DNA from 3 places in the Jeongeupia sp. USM3 genome. Region 1 is predicted to be linked to each of the others. Evidence: predicted binding sites of a transcription regulator. Region 1 holds the regulator's gene; each other region holds the start of a gene.
The links. Region 1 encodes FNR, which switches genes on or off when oxygen is low (the NO sensors DNR and NnrR bind a similar motif). Its sites were predicted from a motif close to TTGATNNNNATCAA; they were not measured.

Region 2: a site for FNR is predicted at 3,726-3,739, ahead of BJP62_RS16845 (bacteriohemerythrin). Genes of this name have one in related genera too.
Region 3: a site for FNR is predicted at 2,274-2,287, ahead of BJP62_RS12120 (peptidase U32 family protein). Genes of this name have one in related genera too.

The regions. Positions count from the first base shown of each region.
Region 1 is NZ_CP017668.1:229,652-235,265, forward strand. Features, by position in the region: gene dnaE (DNA polymerase III subunit alpha) at 1-296, opposite strand, end outside; gene BJP62_RS01095 (phasin family protein) at 470-1,009, shown strand; gene BJP62_RS01100 (hypothetical protein) at 1,060-1,719, opposite strand; gene fnr (fumarate/nitrate reduction transcriptional regulator Fnr) at 1,764-2,507, opposite strand; gene hemN (oxygen-independent coproporphyrinogen III oxidase) at 2,662-4,047, shown strand; gene BJP62_RS01115 (sulfite exporter TauE/SafE family protein) at 4,060-4,719, shown strand; gene BJP62_RS01120 (PrkA family serine protein kinase) at 4,926-5,614, shown strand, end outside.
Region 2 is NZ_CP017668.1:3,581,689-3,587,302, reverse strand. Features, by position in the region: gene secF (protein translocase subunit SecF) at 1-72, opposite strand, end outside; gene secD (protein translocase subunit SecD) at 85-1,944, opposite strand; gene yajC (preprotein translocase subunit YajC) at 2,023-2,346, opposite strand; gene BJP62_RS19255 (glycine zipper 2TM domain-containing protein) at 2,491-3,195, shown strand; gene BJP62_RS16845 (bacteriohemerythrin) at 3,214-3,669, opposite strand; gene tgt (tRNA guanosine(34) transglycosylase Tgt) at 3,833-4,963, opposite strand; gene BJP62_RS16835 (tetratricopeptide repeat protein) at 5,095-5,614, opposite strand, start outside.
Region 3 is NZ_CP017668.1:2,563,294-2,568,907, forward strand. Features, by position in the region: gene BJP62_RS12105 (Rossmann-like and DUF2520 domain-containing protein) at 1-471, opposite strand, end outside; gene BJP62_RS12110 (sel1 repeat family protein) at 571-999, shown strand; gene gnd (phosphogluconate dehydrogenase (NAD(+)-dependent, decarboxylating)) at 1,145-2,056, opposite strand; gene BJP62_RS12120 (peptidase U32 family protein) at 2,341-3,339, shown strand; gene BJP62_RS12125 (U32 family peptidase) at 3,354-4,235, shown strand; gene BJP62_RS12130 (SCP2 domain-containing protein) at 4,232-4,660, shown strand; gene BJP62_RS18710 (hypothetical protein) at 4,820-4,990, shown strand; gene BJP62_RS12135 (thiol:disulfide interchange protein DsbA/DsbL) at 5,055-5,614, opposite strand, start outside.

The DNA.
Region 1 (5,614 bases):
TCGCACAGCCGGCCATAGCCGTCGCGATCACGGGCCAGCAGCAGCACGCGATACGGCTTGTCGCGATCGACCTCGTTTTCGATCCAGGCATCGAGGCCGATGACGGGCTTGATGCCCGCGCTGCGGCAGGCCTTGTAATGCTTGACCAGACCGAACAGGTTCATCAGGTCGGTCACGCCGAGTGCAGGCATGCCGAGCTTTTGGGCGTGTTTCACGGCATCGTCGATACGGACGATGCCGTCGGTCACGGAGAATTCGGAGTGGATGCGGAGATGGATGAAGGCGGGCTGATTCATCGGCGTATTCTAGCATCCCGCCGCCCCGCGTCGCCTTGGCGGCGGTGACGATCCGGGGTGGCTGCACCGGAGATTTTGCGTTTTTGTGCGGTGCACAATAAATAACTTGACGCGTACACGTTGAGGGTTAGAATGGCATCGGTATATTGCAGTGCACAAATAGGAGAAACCACATGTTCAATGCATCCAAGTTTGCCGAAATCAACCAAGCCAACCTCGAAAAGTCGCTGCGCCTGAGCCAGATCGCCCTGGCCGGCGTCGAGCGTCTCGTCAGCCTGCAACTCGGCATCGCCCGCGAACTGCTGACCGAACAGGCAGAAACCGCAAAAACGCTGTCGGAGGTCAAGGACGTCCAGGGGCTCGTCAACCTCCAGCGCCAACTGGCCCAGCCGTCGGTCGAGAAGTCGCTCAACGTGGCGCGGACCGTGTTCGACGCTGCCAGCGCAACCCAGCACGAACTGGGCGCGCTGCTCGAAGAGCAGGTGCTGTCGTTCAACAAGGAGCTGGTGGGTACGCTCGATAGCGCCATCCAGAATGCACCGGCAGGTACCGGCGCAGCGGTGAACGTGCTGCGCAATGCGGTTGAAACCGCCAGCAGCGCCTATGACGCCGTCGCCAAGACCACGCAGAAGCTGGCCAGCGACTTCGTCGAAGCGACGACCAACGGCGTTGAGCAGACCGTGAAGGCTGCCACGCGCAAGACTGCCGCCTGATTCGCAGCGTCGATCGCAGATGATGTCGGGCCGCCTTCGGGCGGCCTTTTTCATTGCTGCTGCGGCAGTGCCGGGATGCTCAGCACGAGCTGCGCGAGCAGCGTAGCAGGCGCAGCGGTGTCGTCGTGCAGGAAGGGGAAGGATCGCGTGAGCGCGGCGGGTGTAGGCCGGGCGGGCTCGAACGGTGTCGTGGCGGCCATAGCGAGGTAACGCGTGGCGTCTTCACGCGCTTGCGCCAGAGTGACCTGCGTGAGTGCCTGCCAGTGTCCGGGGTCGTACACCCATTGCGAGCGATCGGTGCCGCCGAGCCAGCCGAGAATCGCCAGTGTCTGGCTCTGCCAGTGCTGCACGAGACCGGCGGCAAAGGCGCCGGCGCCGGAGGGGCCGAGATGCAGCCAGGCCTGCGGCCGGGGTGGTGCCAAGGCATCGAGCAACGCGGTGGCGGCGTCAACCGCGGCGCGTGCGCCGCCGGCGCCGATGATCCAGCCGTGCTGGCTGGCCAGCGGCGGGTCGCCGTAGGCGGCCAGGTCGACGAGGCGGGGGTGGTGCAGCCACGGCACGATGTCGTCCAGCGTGGCATTGATCAGTACGACGAGGGTATCGGCGCTATTCGGCGGTGTCTTGATGGAGGCGGATGGCGGCAGCAGCGGCAGCCAGTCCACCTCCGGGCCCTGTCGCTGCGCATTGCGTGCGCGCAATGCGTCGAGCATCGGGGCGGGGGCCAATGCCAGTATGGATGGCACCCCGGGCACGCTCAGCTCTGGCAGTTGTTGACGAGCTGTTTGAGTCCGGCCACGTCGTAAAGCTCGATCAGCCGGTTCTGCACTTTGATGAGCCCCTGGTCCTGGAACTTCGACAGCGTTCGGCTGACGGTTTCAAGCTTCAGGCCGAGGTAGCTGCCGATCTCCTCGCGGGTCATCCGCAGGTGGAAGCTGGTGGCCGAGTAGCCGCGGATCTGGAAGCGTTGCGACAGATTGAGCAGGAAGGCGGCGATGCGCTCTTCGGCCTTCATGTTGCCGAGCAGCAACATCACGCCGTGATCGCGGACGATCTCGCGACTCATCACCCGGTAGAAGTGGTGCTGCAGTGCCGGAATCTTGCGTGACAGCACTTCCATTTCGGCGAACGGCAGTTCACAGACTTCGCTGTCTTCGAGCGCGACGGCGTCGCAGGTGTAGTGGTCGCCGCTGACGGCATCCATGCCCATCAGCTCGCCGCTCATGTGGAAGCCGGTGACCTGTTCGCGACCGTCTTCGGAAACGACGCTGGTCTTGAAAAAGCCGACCCGGACCGCGTACAGCGCCCGGAACGGTTCGCCGGCGCGGTACAGTGCCTCGCCGCGCTTGATCGGCTTGCCCTGGCCGATCAGGTCGTCGACCTGCTTCATCTCTTCTGCGCTCAGCTCGTTGGGAAGGCACAGCTCGCGCAGGCTGCAATTGGAGCAGGCCTGACGCAATTGCTTGAAGGTGACGTCGCGGGGCTGAAGGGCTGGTTGCATGGCGGGGCTCTACAGGTGAAGGGGCAATAAAACGGTCTGACCGATTACCGGTGTCCGGGTAAACGGGCTTTGATCGCCGTCAAGATTGCATGCGTTGATTATCGGCAAGCTCGCCTTAGAGCACAACCAAGCAAAATACCACCTGGCGACCACAATGAATCAGCAACTGATCGAATTCGACCGCGCCCTGATCCGGCGACACGACGGCAAGGGGCCGCGCTATACCTCGTACCCGACGGCAGACCGTTTCGGGGAGATGACCGCCGACGATTATCTCGAACGACTGGTGCAGCAGCAAGCGGGAACGACGCGTCACCCGCTATCGCTTTATTTTCATATCCCGTTCTGCGACACCATCTGCTACTACTGCGCCTGTAACAAGATCATCACCAAGGACAGGCGCCGCGCCGAGCGGTACATCGATTACCTCGAGCGTGAAATGGATCTGCAGTGCGCGGCGCTGGCCTTCAGGCCGAAGGTCAGGCAACTGCACTTCGGCGGCGGCACGCCGACCTTTCTGTCCGATACCCAGCTCGAACGGCTGCTGACGGCGATCCACCGGCGCTTCGAGCTGGACCCGCAGGGCGAGTTTTCGATCGAGATCGATCCGCGCAAGGTGTCGGCCGAGACGGTGCGGCTGCTGGCGCGGCTCGGGCTCAACCGGATGAGTGTCGGCGTGCAGGATTTCGACGACGACGTGCAGCGGGCGGTGAACCGCGTGCAGAGCGAGGCCGAGACGCGGGCGCTGATCGATACCGCGCGCGCGGCAGGCTTCAGATCGATCAATCTCGACCTGATCTATGGCTTGCCGTTGCAAACCCCCGAGCGTGTTCACCGGACGCTGGAGCGGGTGATCGCGATCCGGCCCGAGCGCATCGCGCTGTATAACTACGCGCACCTGCCCGAGCGCTTCATGCCGCAACGGCGGATCAACGACGCCGACCTGCCCTCGGCCGAGGCCAAGCTCGACATCCTGCAGGCGAGCATCGACCAGCTGCTCGCTGCCGGCTACCGCTACATCGGCATGGATCATTTCGCTCTGCCCGACGATGAACTGGCGAAGGCGCAGGACCATGGCCGGCTGCATCGCAACTTCCAGGGTTACTCGACCCATGCCGACTGCGACCTGATGGCGTTCGGCGTGTCGGCAATCGGCAAGGTCGGGCCGGCCTATGTGCAGAACCGCAAGACCATCGACGACTACTATGCGGCGCTCGATGCCGCGACGCTGCCGGTCGAGCGCGGCATCACGCTCAGGCACGACGATCTGCTGCGCCGCGCGGTGATCCAGTCGTTGATGTGTCAGTTCGAGGTGATGTACCAGCCGGTGGAAATCGCCTACCTGATTGATTTCACCGACTACTTTGCGGAAGAATTGCGCTCGCTCGCCGCATTGCAGGCCGACGGACTGGTGACCATCGACGCGCAGCGGATTGCGGTCACCGCCAAGGGGCGCCTGCTGGTGCGTTCGGTCGCGATGGTCTTCGACCGCTACCTGAGAACCACGGAGACGGCGGCGCGCTATTCCAAACTGATCTGATACCGGAGTGCAATGGCCGAATACAACCTGCTGGCGCTGTTTCTGGCCGGCCTGCTCGGTGGTGGCCATTGTCTGGGCATGTGCAGCGGCGTGGTGACCGCGTTCAGCCTGCAACTGCCCGCCGGCGCCCGCTGGCCGTATCACCTGGGATTCAATGCGGGCCGGATCGCCGGCTATGTCCTGATCGGCGCCTTGCTTGGCGCGCTGGGCTCGTTCAGTGTATTGCTGCAATTGCAGGCGTTGAAGACCGGGCTGTTCGTGCTGGCGCAACTGCTGCTGATCGCGCTCGGGGCCTATCTGGCCGGCTGGGCGCGCTGGCTGACCCGGGTCGAGCAGCTGGGCGTGCCGGTGTGGCGGCATCTTCAGCCCGTACTCAGAAAGGCGCTGCCTATCCGTCGCTGGCCACAAACGTTATGGGTCGGGCTGCTATGGGGCTGGCTGCCTTGCGGCCTGGTCTATACGGCGAGCATTTCGGCGCTGGCCAGCGCGTCGCCGCTCAAGGGTGCACTGGCGATGCTGGCCTTCGGTCTGGGCACCCTGCCAAACCTGCTGCTGATCGGCTCGGTGGCGCAATCGCTGCTCCGGGCGCTGCGTCATCCGCTCGTCCGCAACGTGATCGGCACGGCCTTCGTCGCCTGGGGGCTGTGGCAGCTCTCGTCGCTGTTGCGCTAACTGTTACATTGGCGCGCCGCACGTTTTTTATTTGTTCAAGTGACTGATTTTTAGGGAATTTAAATCGGTTTTTCTTGTCCTCGCAGCAGCAGGAACAAGCACACTCCGCGGCGAAACGGAGGGTGGCGTCTATAACGGAATCAAGCCCGACCCGCCAAGCAGTGTACTTCCAGGGCCATTCCGAAACCCACCCACGGAGGTGTGTCATGGACGTGTTCGACAACTTCTCGTCTCGCTACGAGCGGACCCGCGAGGAGGAACTCAGCCTGCGGGACTACCTCGAGCTGTGCAAGCAGGACAAATCCGCCTACGCGACCGCATCCGAGCGGATGTTGATGGCCATCGGTGAGCCCGAGATGGTCGACACCCGGCTCGATCCCCGCCGCTCGCGCACCTTTCAGAACAAGGTGATCCGGCTCTACCCGGCGTTCCGCGAGTTTTACGGCATGGAGGAGGTCATCGAACAGGTCGTGGCCTATTTCCGCCACGCAGCGCAGGGGCTGGAGGAAAAGAAGCAGATCCTCTATCTGCTGGGGCCGGTCGGGGGCGGCAAGAGTTCGATTGCCGAAAAGCTCAAGGAGCTGATGGAAAAGGTCCCGTTCTACGCGATCAAGGGCAGCCCGCTGCATGAATCGCCGCTGGGCCTGTTCAGCAGTGACGAGGACGGACAGATCCTCGAAGAGGAATACGGCATTCCGCGGCGCTATATCAAGGCGATTCCCAGCCCGTGGGCGGTCAAGCGCCTGCATGAATTCAACGGCGACATCAACCAGTTCCGCGTGGTCAAGCGTTATCCGTCGGTGCTCAAGCAGGTCGCCATTGCCAAAACCGAACCGGGTGACGAGAACAATCAGGATATCTCGTCGCTGGTCGGCAAGGTCGATATCCGCAAGCT
Region 2 (5,614 bases), 440 kb from region 1:
CAGCGAGATCGCCGTCGTGAGCTTGCCGTAGCTCATGAACGGGATGTCGTGCTTGATACGGAAGAATTCCATCTTGAGCCGCCCTTATGCTTTCTTCTGGTCCGGCACCCACACCTGGCCGATCGACAGCGTAGTCAGGCGGCGGCGGTAGCCGTAAATCAGGTTGATGATGCCGCGCGACACGACGACCGCGCTGAACATCGACGTGAGGATGCCGAGGCAGTGAACCACGGCAAAGCCGCGGATCGCGCCCGAGCCGAAGATCAGCAGCGCGATGCCGGCGATCAAGGTCGTGACGTTCGAGTCGAGAATCGTCGCCCAGGCGTGGCTGTAGCCGTTCGAGATCGCCGCCTGCGGCGTCATGCCGTTGCGCAGCTCCTCGCGGATCCGCTCGTTGATCAGCACGTTCGAGTCGATCGCCATACCCAGCGTCAGCGCAATCGCCGCGATGCCCGGCAAGGTCAGCGTGATGCCGATCGCCGACAGCAGCGCAACCAGCAGCAAGAGGTTGCCGCCGAGCGAAACCGCCGACACCAGACCGAAGGTGCGGTAGTAGATCACCATGAAGATCGCGATCGCGGCAAAGCCGTACAGCGTCGAATCGAAGCCCTTCTTGATGTTGTCCTTGCCCAGGCTCGGGCCGATCGTGCGTTCCTCGGCGATGTTCATCGGCGCGGCCAGCGAACCGGCGCGCAGCAGCAGCGCGGTATCGTTGGCCTCGGCAACGCCCATCGAGCCGGAAATCTGCACGCGGCCGCCGCCGATCTCGGTACGGACCACCGGCGCGGTGACGACTTCGCCCTTGCCCTTCTCGACCAGGATCATCGCGATGCGCTTGCCGATGTTCTCGCGGCTCAGATCCTTGAAGATCGTCGCGCCGGTCGAATCGAGGTTGATGTTCACCGACGCATCGTTGCGCTCGTCGAAACCCGCCTGCGCGTCGTTGATATTGTCGCCGGTCAGCTCGACTTCCTTCTTCACCAGGATCGGCACGCTCTGGCCGTCGCTGCCGCGACGCTCGGTCATCAGCTCGGTACCGACCGGCACGTTGCCGGCGATCGCCGCCTGCAGGTTGGCCGGATCATCGTCGACCAGACGCACTTCCAGCGTTGCGGTGCGGCCGAGGATGTCCTTGGCCTTGGCGGTGTCCTGGATGCCCGGCAGCTCGACGACGATACGGCCGGCGCCCTGCTGCTGGATGATCGGTTCGGCCACGCCGAGTTCGTTCACGCGGTTGTGCAGCGTGGTGATGTTCTGCTTGACCGCGTCTTCGGACAGCTTTTGCATCGCCGCCTGCGGATAGCTGACGACGATCTTGTTGCTGTCGCCCTTGACCGGCTTCACCTGCAGGTTTGGCAGCAGCTTGGCGACGACCGGCAGCGTGGCGTCGACGGTTTCGGCGTCGCGCAACTGGATTTCGACGCTGTCGCGGCCGCGAACCACCGCACCGTAGCGGATCTTCTTGTCCTTGAGTTCGCGACGGATGTCGCCGGCGGTCTTCTCGAGCGCCTTGTCGACGGCGGCCTTCATGTCGACTTCGAGCAGGAAGTGCACGCCGCCGCGCAGGTCGAGGCCGAGGAACATCGGCTTGGCACCGATGGCCTGCAGCCAGGCCGGCGTCTGCGGCAGCAGGTTCAGCGCGACGACGTAATCGTCGCCGAGCGCCGAAGCCAGCGCATCCTTGGCCTTGAGCTGGGCGTCGATGTCCTTGAAGCGCAGCTTGACCGACGAACCGTCGAACAGCACGTCTTCCGGATTCAGGCCGGCCTGTTTGATGGCGGCCACGGCACGGTCGCGCGTCGACGTGTCGACCTTGATCATCGTGCGTGCGCTCGAGATCTGCACGGCCGGGCTTTCACCGAAGAAGTTCGGCAGCGTATAGAAGAACGCCGCGACCAGCGCCACGGCGATCAATACGAATTTCCACAACGGGTAGCGGTTCATTGCATGCCCTTAAAACCGGGAAGGCCTGCATTGCAGGCCGGAAAACGCGCCGGGGCGGCCAGTGCCGCCCCGTTGCGATTACTTGTTGTTCTTGATCGTGCCTTTTTCCAGGCGCTGCGACACCGAGCCGCGTTGCACCAGGATTTCGACGTTGTCCGCCAGTTCGAGCGTGATGTACTGCTCGCTGACCTTGACGATGCGACCCAGGGTACCGCCGCTGGTGACGACTTCGTCGCCCTTTTGCAGTGCGTCGAGCATTGCCCGCTGTTCCTTGGCACGCTTCTGCTGCGGACGGATCAGCAGGAAGTAGAACAGCACGAAGATCACGACCATCGGCAGGAACTGCATGAAGCCGGCAGCGGCGGGCACCGCGTCGGCGGCGTAAGCGGGAGCGATAAACATCGATCGGGCCTTTATTGAGAGTGGCAAAAAACGAAGCGGGTCATTCTAGCCCGCCCCCTGTCTGAAATCTACCGACATCCTTCACGCGGCGACGGATGCGACTCCCTAGAATGAGAGTGCCTGCAATAAACGGAAACCCCGACCATGCGAATTGCACAGTGGATTGCCGCCGCCGCGCTGACAGCCGGTAGCTGGGCACACGCAGGCGGTCTGACGAATGCCGGATCCGCCGCCGGCGCCGAATATCGGTACGGTGTCGCCGCGTGCATGGAGAAGGCAAGCGCCGGGCAGAAAAGTTGCATCGGCGACGCAAGCGGCGGCCGCGTGCTGGCGCACGGCACCGCGCGGACACCCCGCGCACCCGATGAAACGCCGGGCTGCTACAGCAAAGGGGTGCGCAAGGTCCAGATCAACAGGGACTGCAAGGAGCTGATTGCCGGCAACCGCCAGCTCGCGAGCGCCGCCCCGCGCACCGACAGCGCCAACGTGCCGCAACGGGCAACGGCGTCCAGCTGCAACGAGTGCGGCGTCGTGACCAAGGTACAGACCGTCGAACAGGAAGGCGAAGGCGGCTGGACCGGCAAGATCGGCGGCGCGGTCGTCGGTGGCCTGCTCGGCAACCAGATCGGCGGCGGTACCGGCAAGACGATCGCCACCGTCGCCGGCGCGGCCGGCGGTGCCTACGCTGGCAACGAGGTGCAGAAACAGGTCAGCAAGAAGACCGTCTATCAGGTCAGTTTCAAGCTCAACAGCGGCGCCATGCATACGGTCAAGTACGACAGCGCCGACCACGGCTTCAGGAAGGGCGACAAGGTCCGCTTTGAAAACGGCCTGCTCAGCCACCGCTAGCGGCCGCGGACGGGGCGATCAGCCGGCGATACCCGACCAGAAGCGGTCGAGCCAGCCCTTTTTCTGCCAGTTGCGCTGGGCACCGCGCGACAGGAAGAACTCGGTATAGCGGGTATCGCCTTCCTGGATGTGCCGGGTCAGCCAGTTGCGCAGGAAATGCAGCAGCTCGAACGTGATCGCCTCGCCGTCGGATACCCGCTGCTGGAAGGCATGCAGCTGGGCGATCAGCGACTCGTGGTGCTGCTTGTGCTCGTCGTACTCGGGATAGCCGAGGATGCGCATCAGGCTTTCCTCGACGGTGAAATGGATGCGCGTGTAGTCGGCCAGCCGCGCCAGGATCGCCACCGATGCCTCGCGGCCGTGGTGTTCGCGGATCGCGTCGTGCAACGCGTTCAGCAGCTCGACCAGCACCTTGTGCTGCTCGTCGATTTCCTGAATCCCGACCGACAGGCCATCGTGCCATTCAACCAGCATCGTCTTCTCCCCATTGTCATAGGGCAACATGCTGCAGACCGGATCCGGACACGGGCTTGACCCAGATCAAACCGGCACGACGTGCTGCGGAAAGCCCCCATGCACGGCGCGCATCGCAAAAAAAACCCGGCTCGGCCGGGTTTTTACTGAGCGGAGAATGCGGTCAATCGATGCCGCGGGCCCGGTCGGCATGGAAGCGCGCGACGAAGGCCGGGAAGGCATCGGCGTCGATCGCGGCGCGCATCTCGGCCATCAGCACCTGGTAGTAGCGCAGGTTGTGGATGGTGTTGAGCTGCGAGCCGAGGATTTCGCCCGAACGGAACAGATGGTGCAGATAGGCGCGGCTGAAGTTCTGGCACGCGTAGCAGTCGCACGTTTCGTCGAGCGGCCGCTCGTCGAGCCGGTGCTTGGCGTTCTTGATCTTGATGTCGCCAAAACGCGTGAACAGCATGCCGTTGCGCGCATTGCGGGTCGGCATCACGCAGTCGAACATGTCGATGCCCTGGCTGACGCCGTAGACCAGATCCTCGGGCGTGCCGACGCCCATCAGGTAGCGCGGTTTGTCTGCAGGCAGGCGCGGCGCGGTGTGCGCGAGGATGCGCTCCATGTCCTCTTTCGGCTCGCCGACCGACAGACCGCCGATCGCCATGCCGTGGAAGCCGATGTCGTCGAGGCCGGCGAGCGATTCGTCGCGCAGGTCCTCGTACATGCCGCCCTGGACGATGCCGAACAGCGCGTTCGGGTTCTCCAGCGTGTCGAACTCGCTGCGCGAACGCTTGGCCCAGCGGTAGGACATGCGCATCGAATCGGCCGCCTGCTTGCGGTCGGCCGGGTACGGCGTGCATTCGTCGAAGATCATCACGATGTCGGAATTGAGCGCACGCTGGATGCGCATCGACTCTTCCGGCGTCAGGAACAGCTTGTCGCCGTTGACCGGACTCTGGAACTTGACGCCCTCCTCGGTGATCTTGCGCAGGTCGCCGAGGCTGAACACCTGGAAGCCGCCCGAGTCGGTCAGGATCGGCTTGTCCCAGCCCATGAACCGGTGCAGGCCGCCGAACTTGTTGATGACTTCCAGCCCCGGGCGCAGCCACAGGTGGAAGGTGTTGCCCAGGCAGATCTGCGCCTCGATTTCGTTCAGGTCGCGCGGCGTCATCGCCTTGACGGTGCCATAGGTACCGACCGGCATGAACACCGGGGTCTCGACGACGCCGTGATTGAGCACCATCGTGCCGCGCCGGGCGCCGCCGCTGGTCTTGTGCAGCGTGAACTGCAGGCCTTGCTGTTGAGTCATGCCGATTCCTTGTGCCGCCGGAAGACAGTCCGGCGCAATATCAAAGGGGCTGCCACCGCAGCCCCCGCAAGACAACCAAATTACCACGGCCGGACGCCGCATGACCACCGGATGATTAACAGCGGACCGGCTCAGAACAGCGCGACCCGCGCATGCGGCGTATGGCACTTCGCCGCGTGGCCGGCGTACTCGCCGAGGAACTGCGCCTGATCGGGGTCGACCGGCAGCCCCAGCTCGCCGCGCGCATACGCGAGCGACAGCGTCTGCAACGCGGCCGGGTGCTCGCCGTTCGCCGCGGCCCGGTACCAGCGCAGCGCCTGCATCTCGTCACGCGGCAGCCCTTCGCCGTCGCGGTAGCGGTTGGCCAGCGCGAACATCGCGTCGGCATCGCCGTCGGTCGCCGCCTGCGCCAGCCACTGCAACCCCTGGGCAGCGTTCGCCACGCCACCCTCCCCGCGCAGCAGCAGGGTCGCCAGCCGGAAGCGCGCGGCCGGCAGCGCGCCGGCGCGCTCGAACCAGCGCCGCGCCTGCACCGGATCGGACGGCAGCGTGCGCCCCTGCAGGTAGGCCAGCCCCAGCCGGTACGCCGACTCGGCGTCGCCAGCCTCGGCACCGCGGCGGTACCAGTCGAGCGCGACCTGCTGCGCCTGC
Region 3 (5,614 bases), 1.5 Mb from region 1:
CGCATCGCCGTCGATCGCGCACGGCGTGCCGGCGAGCCGGCCGAGCGCACGCGCCGGGTCGGCGAAGCTCAGCGCCGGGTGCAGGCTGCCGGTCAGCGCGCCGCGCGCGGCCAGCGGTGCCAGCACGGCGGCGTCGAGTGCGCCGCTGGCGTGGAAGACCAGATCGCCGTCGCGGACCACATCCTGCGCGGCAAGCGCGGCCGCGACCGGTGCAATGTCGCCGTCGCCGGTCGCGATCAGCCACAGCGCTGCGGGCGGCAGTCCGGCCAGCGCGTCGCGGGGTTCGCCGGCGCCGATGAAGCCGGCCGCGGCATCGGCGCTGGCGATGCTGCGGCAGACGATGGCGCCGACCGCGACGGCCCCGGCGTCGCGCCAGGCGCGCGCGAGCGTGCGGCCGAGCCGGCCGCCGCCGATCAGGTTGAGTCGCGGTGCGGCGTGTGCGGGCGGCTGGACTAGAGTAGAAGGCGACATGGATGACGGCGGTTTCAGATTGATCCGATAGTGTACGCCGCGCCGATTCTGATAAAAGCACCCGGTAGAATTGTCTGGTCCGATGTGCAGGAGGTCGATATGGGAGCGCCCGAAGCGGCGACCGCGGATTTTCGCGGCGCCTGCCAGCAGTTCGCCGATCCGGCGAGCCGCGAAGCGGCGATCGTGCGGTTCCGCTGGCTTGCCGACGCCGGCCATCCGGCCGCCTGCTACAACACCGGCGTGCTGCTGCTCGCCGGCCGCGAGCTTGCCGCCGACGATGTCGCGGCCGAGCACTATCTGCGCCGGGCCGCGGCCCTGCGTTACACCGGCAGCCTGCGGCCGCTGGCCATGATGGCCTTGCGCGGCCGGCTCGCCGCAACTCGCGGTGCGGGCGGCGACGTCCGCCGCTATCTGGCCAGCCAGTGGTTCGCCCGCGGCTGGCAGGCCGGCGACGCCGAGGCGCGCAGGCTGATGCTGCGGCACCTGTCGTGCCTGTCCGGCTGCCTGCTGCTGTGCCCGTGGCGCTGAATGCAGAAAAGGCCGCTTTCGCGGCCTTTTTCATGTGGCGGAGCTCAGCCCCGCCGGGGCGTCGTGCTCAGCTTTTGGCGGTGGCGTGACCGCTCGTTTCTTCGCTAGGGCGTGACCGCTTACTTCTTCGCGATGGCGTGACCGCTTACTTCTTTGCAATGGCGTGACCGCCAAAGGCATTGCGCATCAGCTGCAGCAGCTTCATGCCGTAATCGTCGTTGCCGCGGCTGGCGAAGCGGGCGTACAGCGCGCTGGCGGTGACCGGTGCCGGCACGCCGAGCTCGACCGATTCGAGCACCGTCCAGCGGCCTTCGCCCGAGTCGGTCACGTAGGGCTGCAGGCCGTCGAGCTTGCTGTCTTCCTTCAGCGAAGCGGCGGTCAGGTCGAGCAGCCACGAACGCACGACCGAGCCGTGACGCCAGGTTTCGGCGATCTCGGCGACGTCGAGGCCGAATTCCTTCTTGGCCTCGAGCAGCGCAAAGCCTTCGGCGAACGCCTGCATCATCCCGTACTCGATGCCGTTGTGGACCATCTTGGTGTAGTGGCCCGAACCGGCGGGGCCGCAGTGGATCCAGCCCAGGTCCGGGCCCGGTGCCAGCAGCTTGATGAACGGTTCGACCTGCGCGACGGCTTCCTTGTCGCCACCGAGCATGATCGTGTAGCCGTTGGCGAGGCCCCAGACGCCGCCCGAGACGCCGGCGTCGACGAACTTGAAGCCGGCGGCGTTCAGTTCGGCGGCGTGGCGCTGGCTGTCCTTGTACATCGCGTTGGCGCCGTCGACGATCAGGTCGCCGGCGGCGAGCAGGCCCTTGAGCCGGGTGAACATCGATTCGCTGATTTCGCCCGACGGCAGCATCATCCAGACGACGCGCGGCGCCGGCAGCTCGGCGACCAGTGCCTCGACCGATTCGAAGGTGAGGATATTGGTGTTCTCGGCCGACAGCTGGGCGCGCGTTTCGGCGCTGACGTCGAAGCCGTACACGGTGGCGCCGCTGCGGGCGAGACGGCGGGCCATGTTGCCGCCCATTTTGCCGAGGCCGATGAGTCCGATGTTCATGCGAGTATCCTTTTTCTGATGCGGAGCGAGGCAGAGCGATGTGCCGGGCTCGCGGGGGCAGGGCACCGTTTGGGTGCCGCATCACGGTAGCGGGGTGCCGCTCAAACGCATAGTTTGGCACCGGGTACCACAGTCACTGTATCGGGAATTATCGCATCGGGGATGGCCCGTAGTGGCAAACACTTCGCTACGCCGCGGCGCAACACCGCGGCAAAGCTTGATCTGGATTAAGTCGCGCCGGCGGCCGCAAGGCTATGTTCTTGCCCCAAACGCGAGGAGAGTCCATGCCCAAGCCGCAGCTCGTCTGTCCCGCCGGCAGCCTGCCGGCGCTGAAGGCCGCGATCGACCACGGTGCCGATACCGTCTATCTCGGCTTCAAGAATGCCACCAACGCGCGCAACTTCGCCGGGTTGAACTTCGGCGACGCGCAGATCCGCGACGGCGTCGCCTACGCGCATGCGCGCGGCCGCGAGGTGCTGGTTGCGATCAATACCTACGCGCAGGCCGGTCGGCTGAGCGAGTGGCACCGGGCGATCGACCAGGCCGCCGAGTTCGGCGTTGACGCGGTGATCCTCGCCGACCTCGGCCTGCTGGCGTACGCGCACCGCACCCATCCGCAGCTGCGCCTGCACCTGTCGGTGCAGGGCTCGGCGACCAATGCCGACGCGATCAATCTGGCGCACGAGTGCTTCGGCGTGCGCCGCGCCGTGCTGCCGCGGGTGCTGACCCTGCCACAGGTCGAGGCGGTGATCGGCAAGACGCCGGTCGAGATCGAGGTCTTCGGTTTCGGCAGCCTGTGCGTGATGGCTGAAGGGCGTTGCATCCTCAGCAGCTACGCGACCGGCCAGTCGCCGAACACCCACGGCGTGTGCTCGCCGGCCGGCTTCGTGCGCTGGGAGCCGCAGGGCAAGGCCATGGACGCGCGGCTCGCCGGCATCCTGATCGACCGCTACGAAGAGGGCGAGCCGGCCGGCTATCCGACGCTGTGCAAGGGCCGCTTCGACGTCGAGGGCGACACCTATTACGCGCTCGAGGAGCCGACCAGCCTGAACACGCTGGCGGTACTGCCCGAGCTGATCCGCATCGGCGTCGCGGCGATCAAGGTCGAAGGCCGCCAGCGCAGCCCGGCCTACGTGACCGCGGTGACCAAGACCTTGCGCGCGGCGATCGACGCCGCCGGCGACGCGCGCTACAGCGTCAAGCCGGCGTGGCTCGACGCGCTGGCGCCCTTGTCCGAAGGCCACCAGCAGACGCTGGGCGCCTACAACCGGCCGTGGCGTTGATGGAGGAAAAACGCATGCAACTCACCCTTGGCCCCCTGCTGTACTACTGGCCGCGCCAGACCGTGCTCGATTTCTATGCCGAAGCCGCGGGCTGGCCGGTCGATACCGTCTACCTCGGCGAGGTCGTCTGCGCGCGCCGGCACGAACTCAAGCTCGCCGACTGGCTGGCGCTGGCCGCCGACCTGTCCGCCGCCGGCAAGCAGGTCGTGCTCAGCTCGCAGGCGCTGCTCGAGTCGTCGGGCGACTTGATCGGGCTGAAGAAGCTGATCGGATCGGGCTTCGCGATCGAAGCCAACGACCTCGGCGCGGTGAAGCTGGCGCGTGACGCCGGCCGGCCCTTCGTTGCCGGTCCGCACCTGAACATCTACAACGGCCCGGCGCTCGACTGGTTCGCCGCCGCCGGCGCGACGCGCTGGCTGCCGCCGCTCGAAGCCAGCCGCGAGACGGTGGCGGCGGTGCTCGCCGAAAAGACCGTGCCGATCGAGACCGAGCTCTTCGCCCACGGCCGCCTGCCGCTGGCGTTCTCGGCGCGCTGCTTTACCGCAAGGCACTACGACCTGAACAAGGACGCGTGCGAGTTCAAGTGCATCGACCACCCCGACGGACTGACGATGACGACGCGCGAGGGCCAGGACTTCCTCTGCATCAACGGCATCCAGACGATGTCGGCGGCCTGCCATTCGCTGTGGCACGACCTCGGCGACCTCGCCGGCGTCGATGCGCTGCGCATCAGCCCGCAGCAGCACCATACCGGCGAGATCGTCGCCGCCTACGCCGCGCGGCTGGCCGGCGACGCGGTGAACGCCGAGCCGGCGCGCTGGAACCCGGAGGGCTGGGTCGACGGCTACTGGCGCGGCGAAGCCGGCATCCATCCGATACAGGAGCACCGACCATGACATTCACCGGCATGCTGTTTCCGCTGCTGCGCCGCCTGCCCGAAGCGCCACCGGGGCAGGCGCTGGCACTGGCGCTGAACCTGGTCCGCCAGCGGCTGTGGCCCGACGAGGACTTCGGCTGGCTGCAGGCGCGGCGCATCCGCTTCGAGGTCGCCGACCTCGGCCGCGGCGTCACCGTCGGCTTTGCGGGCGGCCGCTTCCGCGGCGAGGCGCCGCCGGCCGACGTGACCTTTGCCGCGTCGTTTGCCGACTACTGGGCGATCGCTCGGCGCGATGCCGATCCGGACACGCTGTTCTTCCAGCGCCGGCTGACGATTTCCGGCGACACCGAACTCGGCCTGCAGCTGAAGAACCTGCTCGATGCGACCGACTGGGCGCCGCTGCTCGCGCTGCTGCCGGCCCCGCTGCGGCCGGCTGCGGTGTGACGGTTGTCATGCATGCGCCGGCGGCCGGATGAGGCTTTTTCTCTCGGTTTGACCGGAGATTCCGTCTGAATGTTGGCTTTTGTCCGTGCTTTTGCTGGGTACAAGGCGGTTCCGGGATGCCGACGCGGCCGGCAACAAGATCGGCGACAGTGCCGGCAATTGCCGCGCTGGACGTACTCGCTGTCGCAGAAGACCAGCGCCTACGCCGACCTGCACTACACGATGAACGGGAAGAACGGCGCGGTCGGCGCCGACGGCCCGGGCAACCCGGCGTACACCAACGACGCCGATACCTACCGCGTGCTGTTCGGCACCTATACCGACTTCTGATCCGGATTCCGGGCGTGAAAAAGGGGCGACCACGGTCGCCCCTTTTCTTGATCGGGCCGGCGGCTTATTTCTTCGCCTTGGCTGCCGGCTTGGCCTTGTCCTTGGCGATCAGCTCGTCGATCACCTTGGTGATCGTGCCGTCTTCGCGGTTGATCATTCCCGGGCTGGTCACGTACTTGCCGTTGACGACGAAGGTCGGCACGCCGTCGATCTTGTAGGTATTGGTCAGATCGGCGAGCTTGCCCAGCGCGGCATTGGTCGAGAAGCCGGTGTAGATCGCCTTGAACTTGGCGACGTCGATACCCTGCTTCTGGATCCACGGATACAGGCTGGACTCGCGGCGCAGCTCGATGCCGTCGCGCTGTACCGCGTCGAACACCGCCTGCTGCAGCTTGGCTTCGAGGCCCATCTGCTGCAGCGTCGCGAACAGCTTGGCGTGGCCTTCCATGTCGCTGCGGCCCGGCCACATCACGTGGACACGGCGGAAGTTGACGTCCTTGGGCAGTTTGGCCGCCCAGCTCTCGACATACGGTTCGACCTTGTAGCAGTGCGGGCAGCCGTACCAGAAGAATTCGATCACCTCGGCCTTGCCGGCCTGCGCGACCGGTTGCGGCGTCGCAAGGC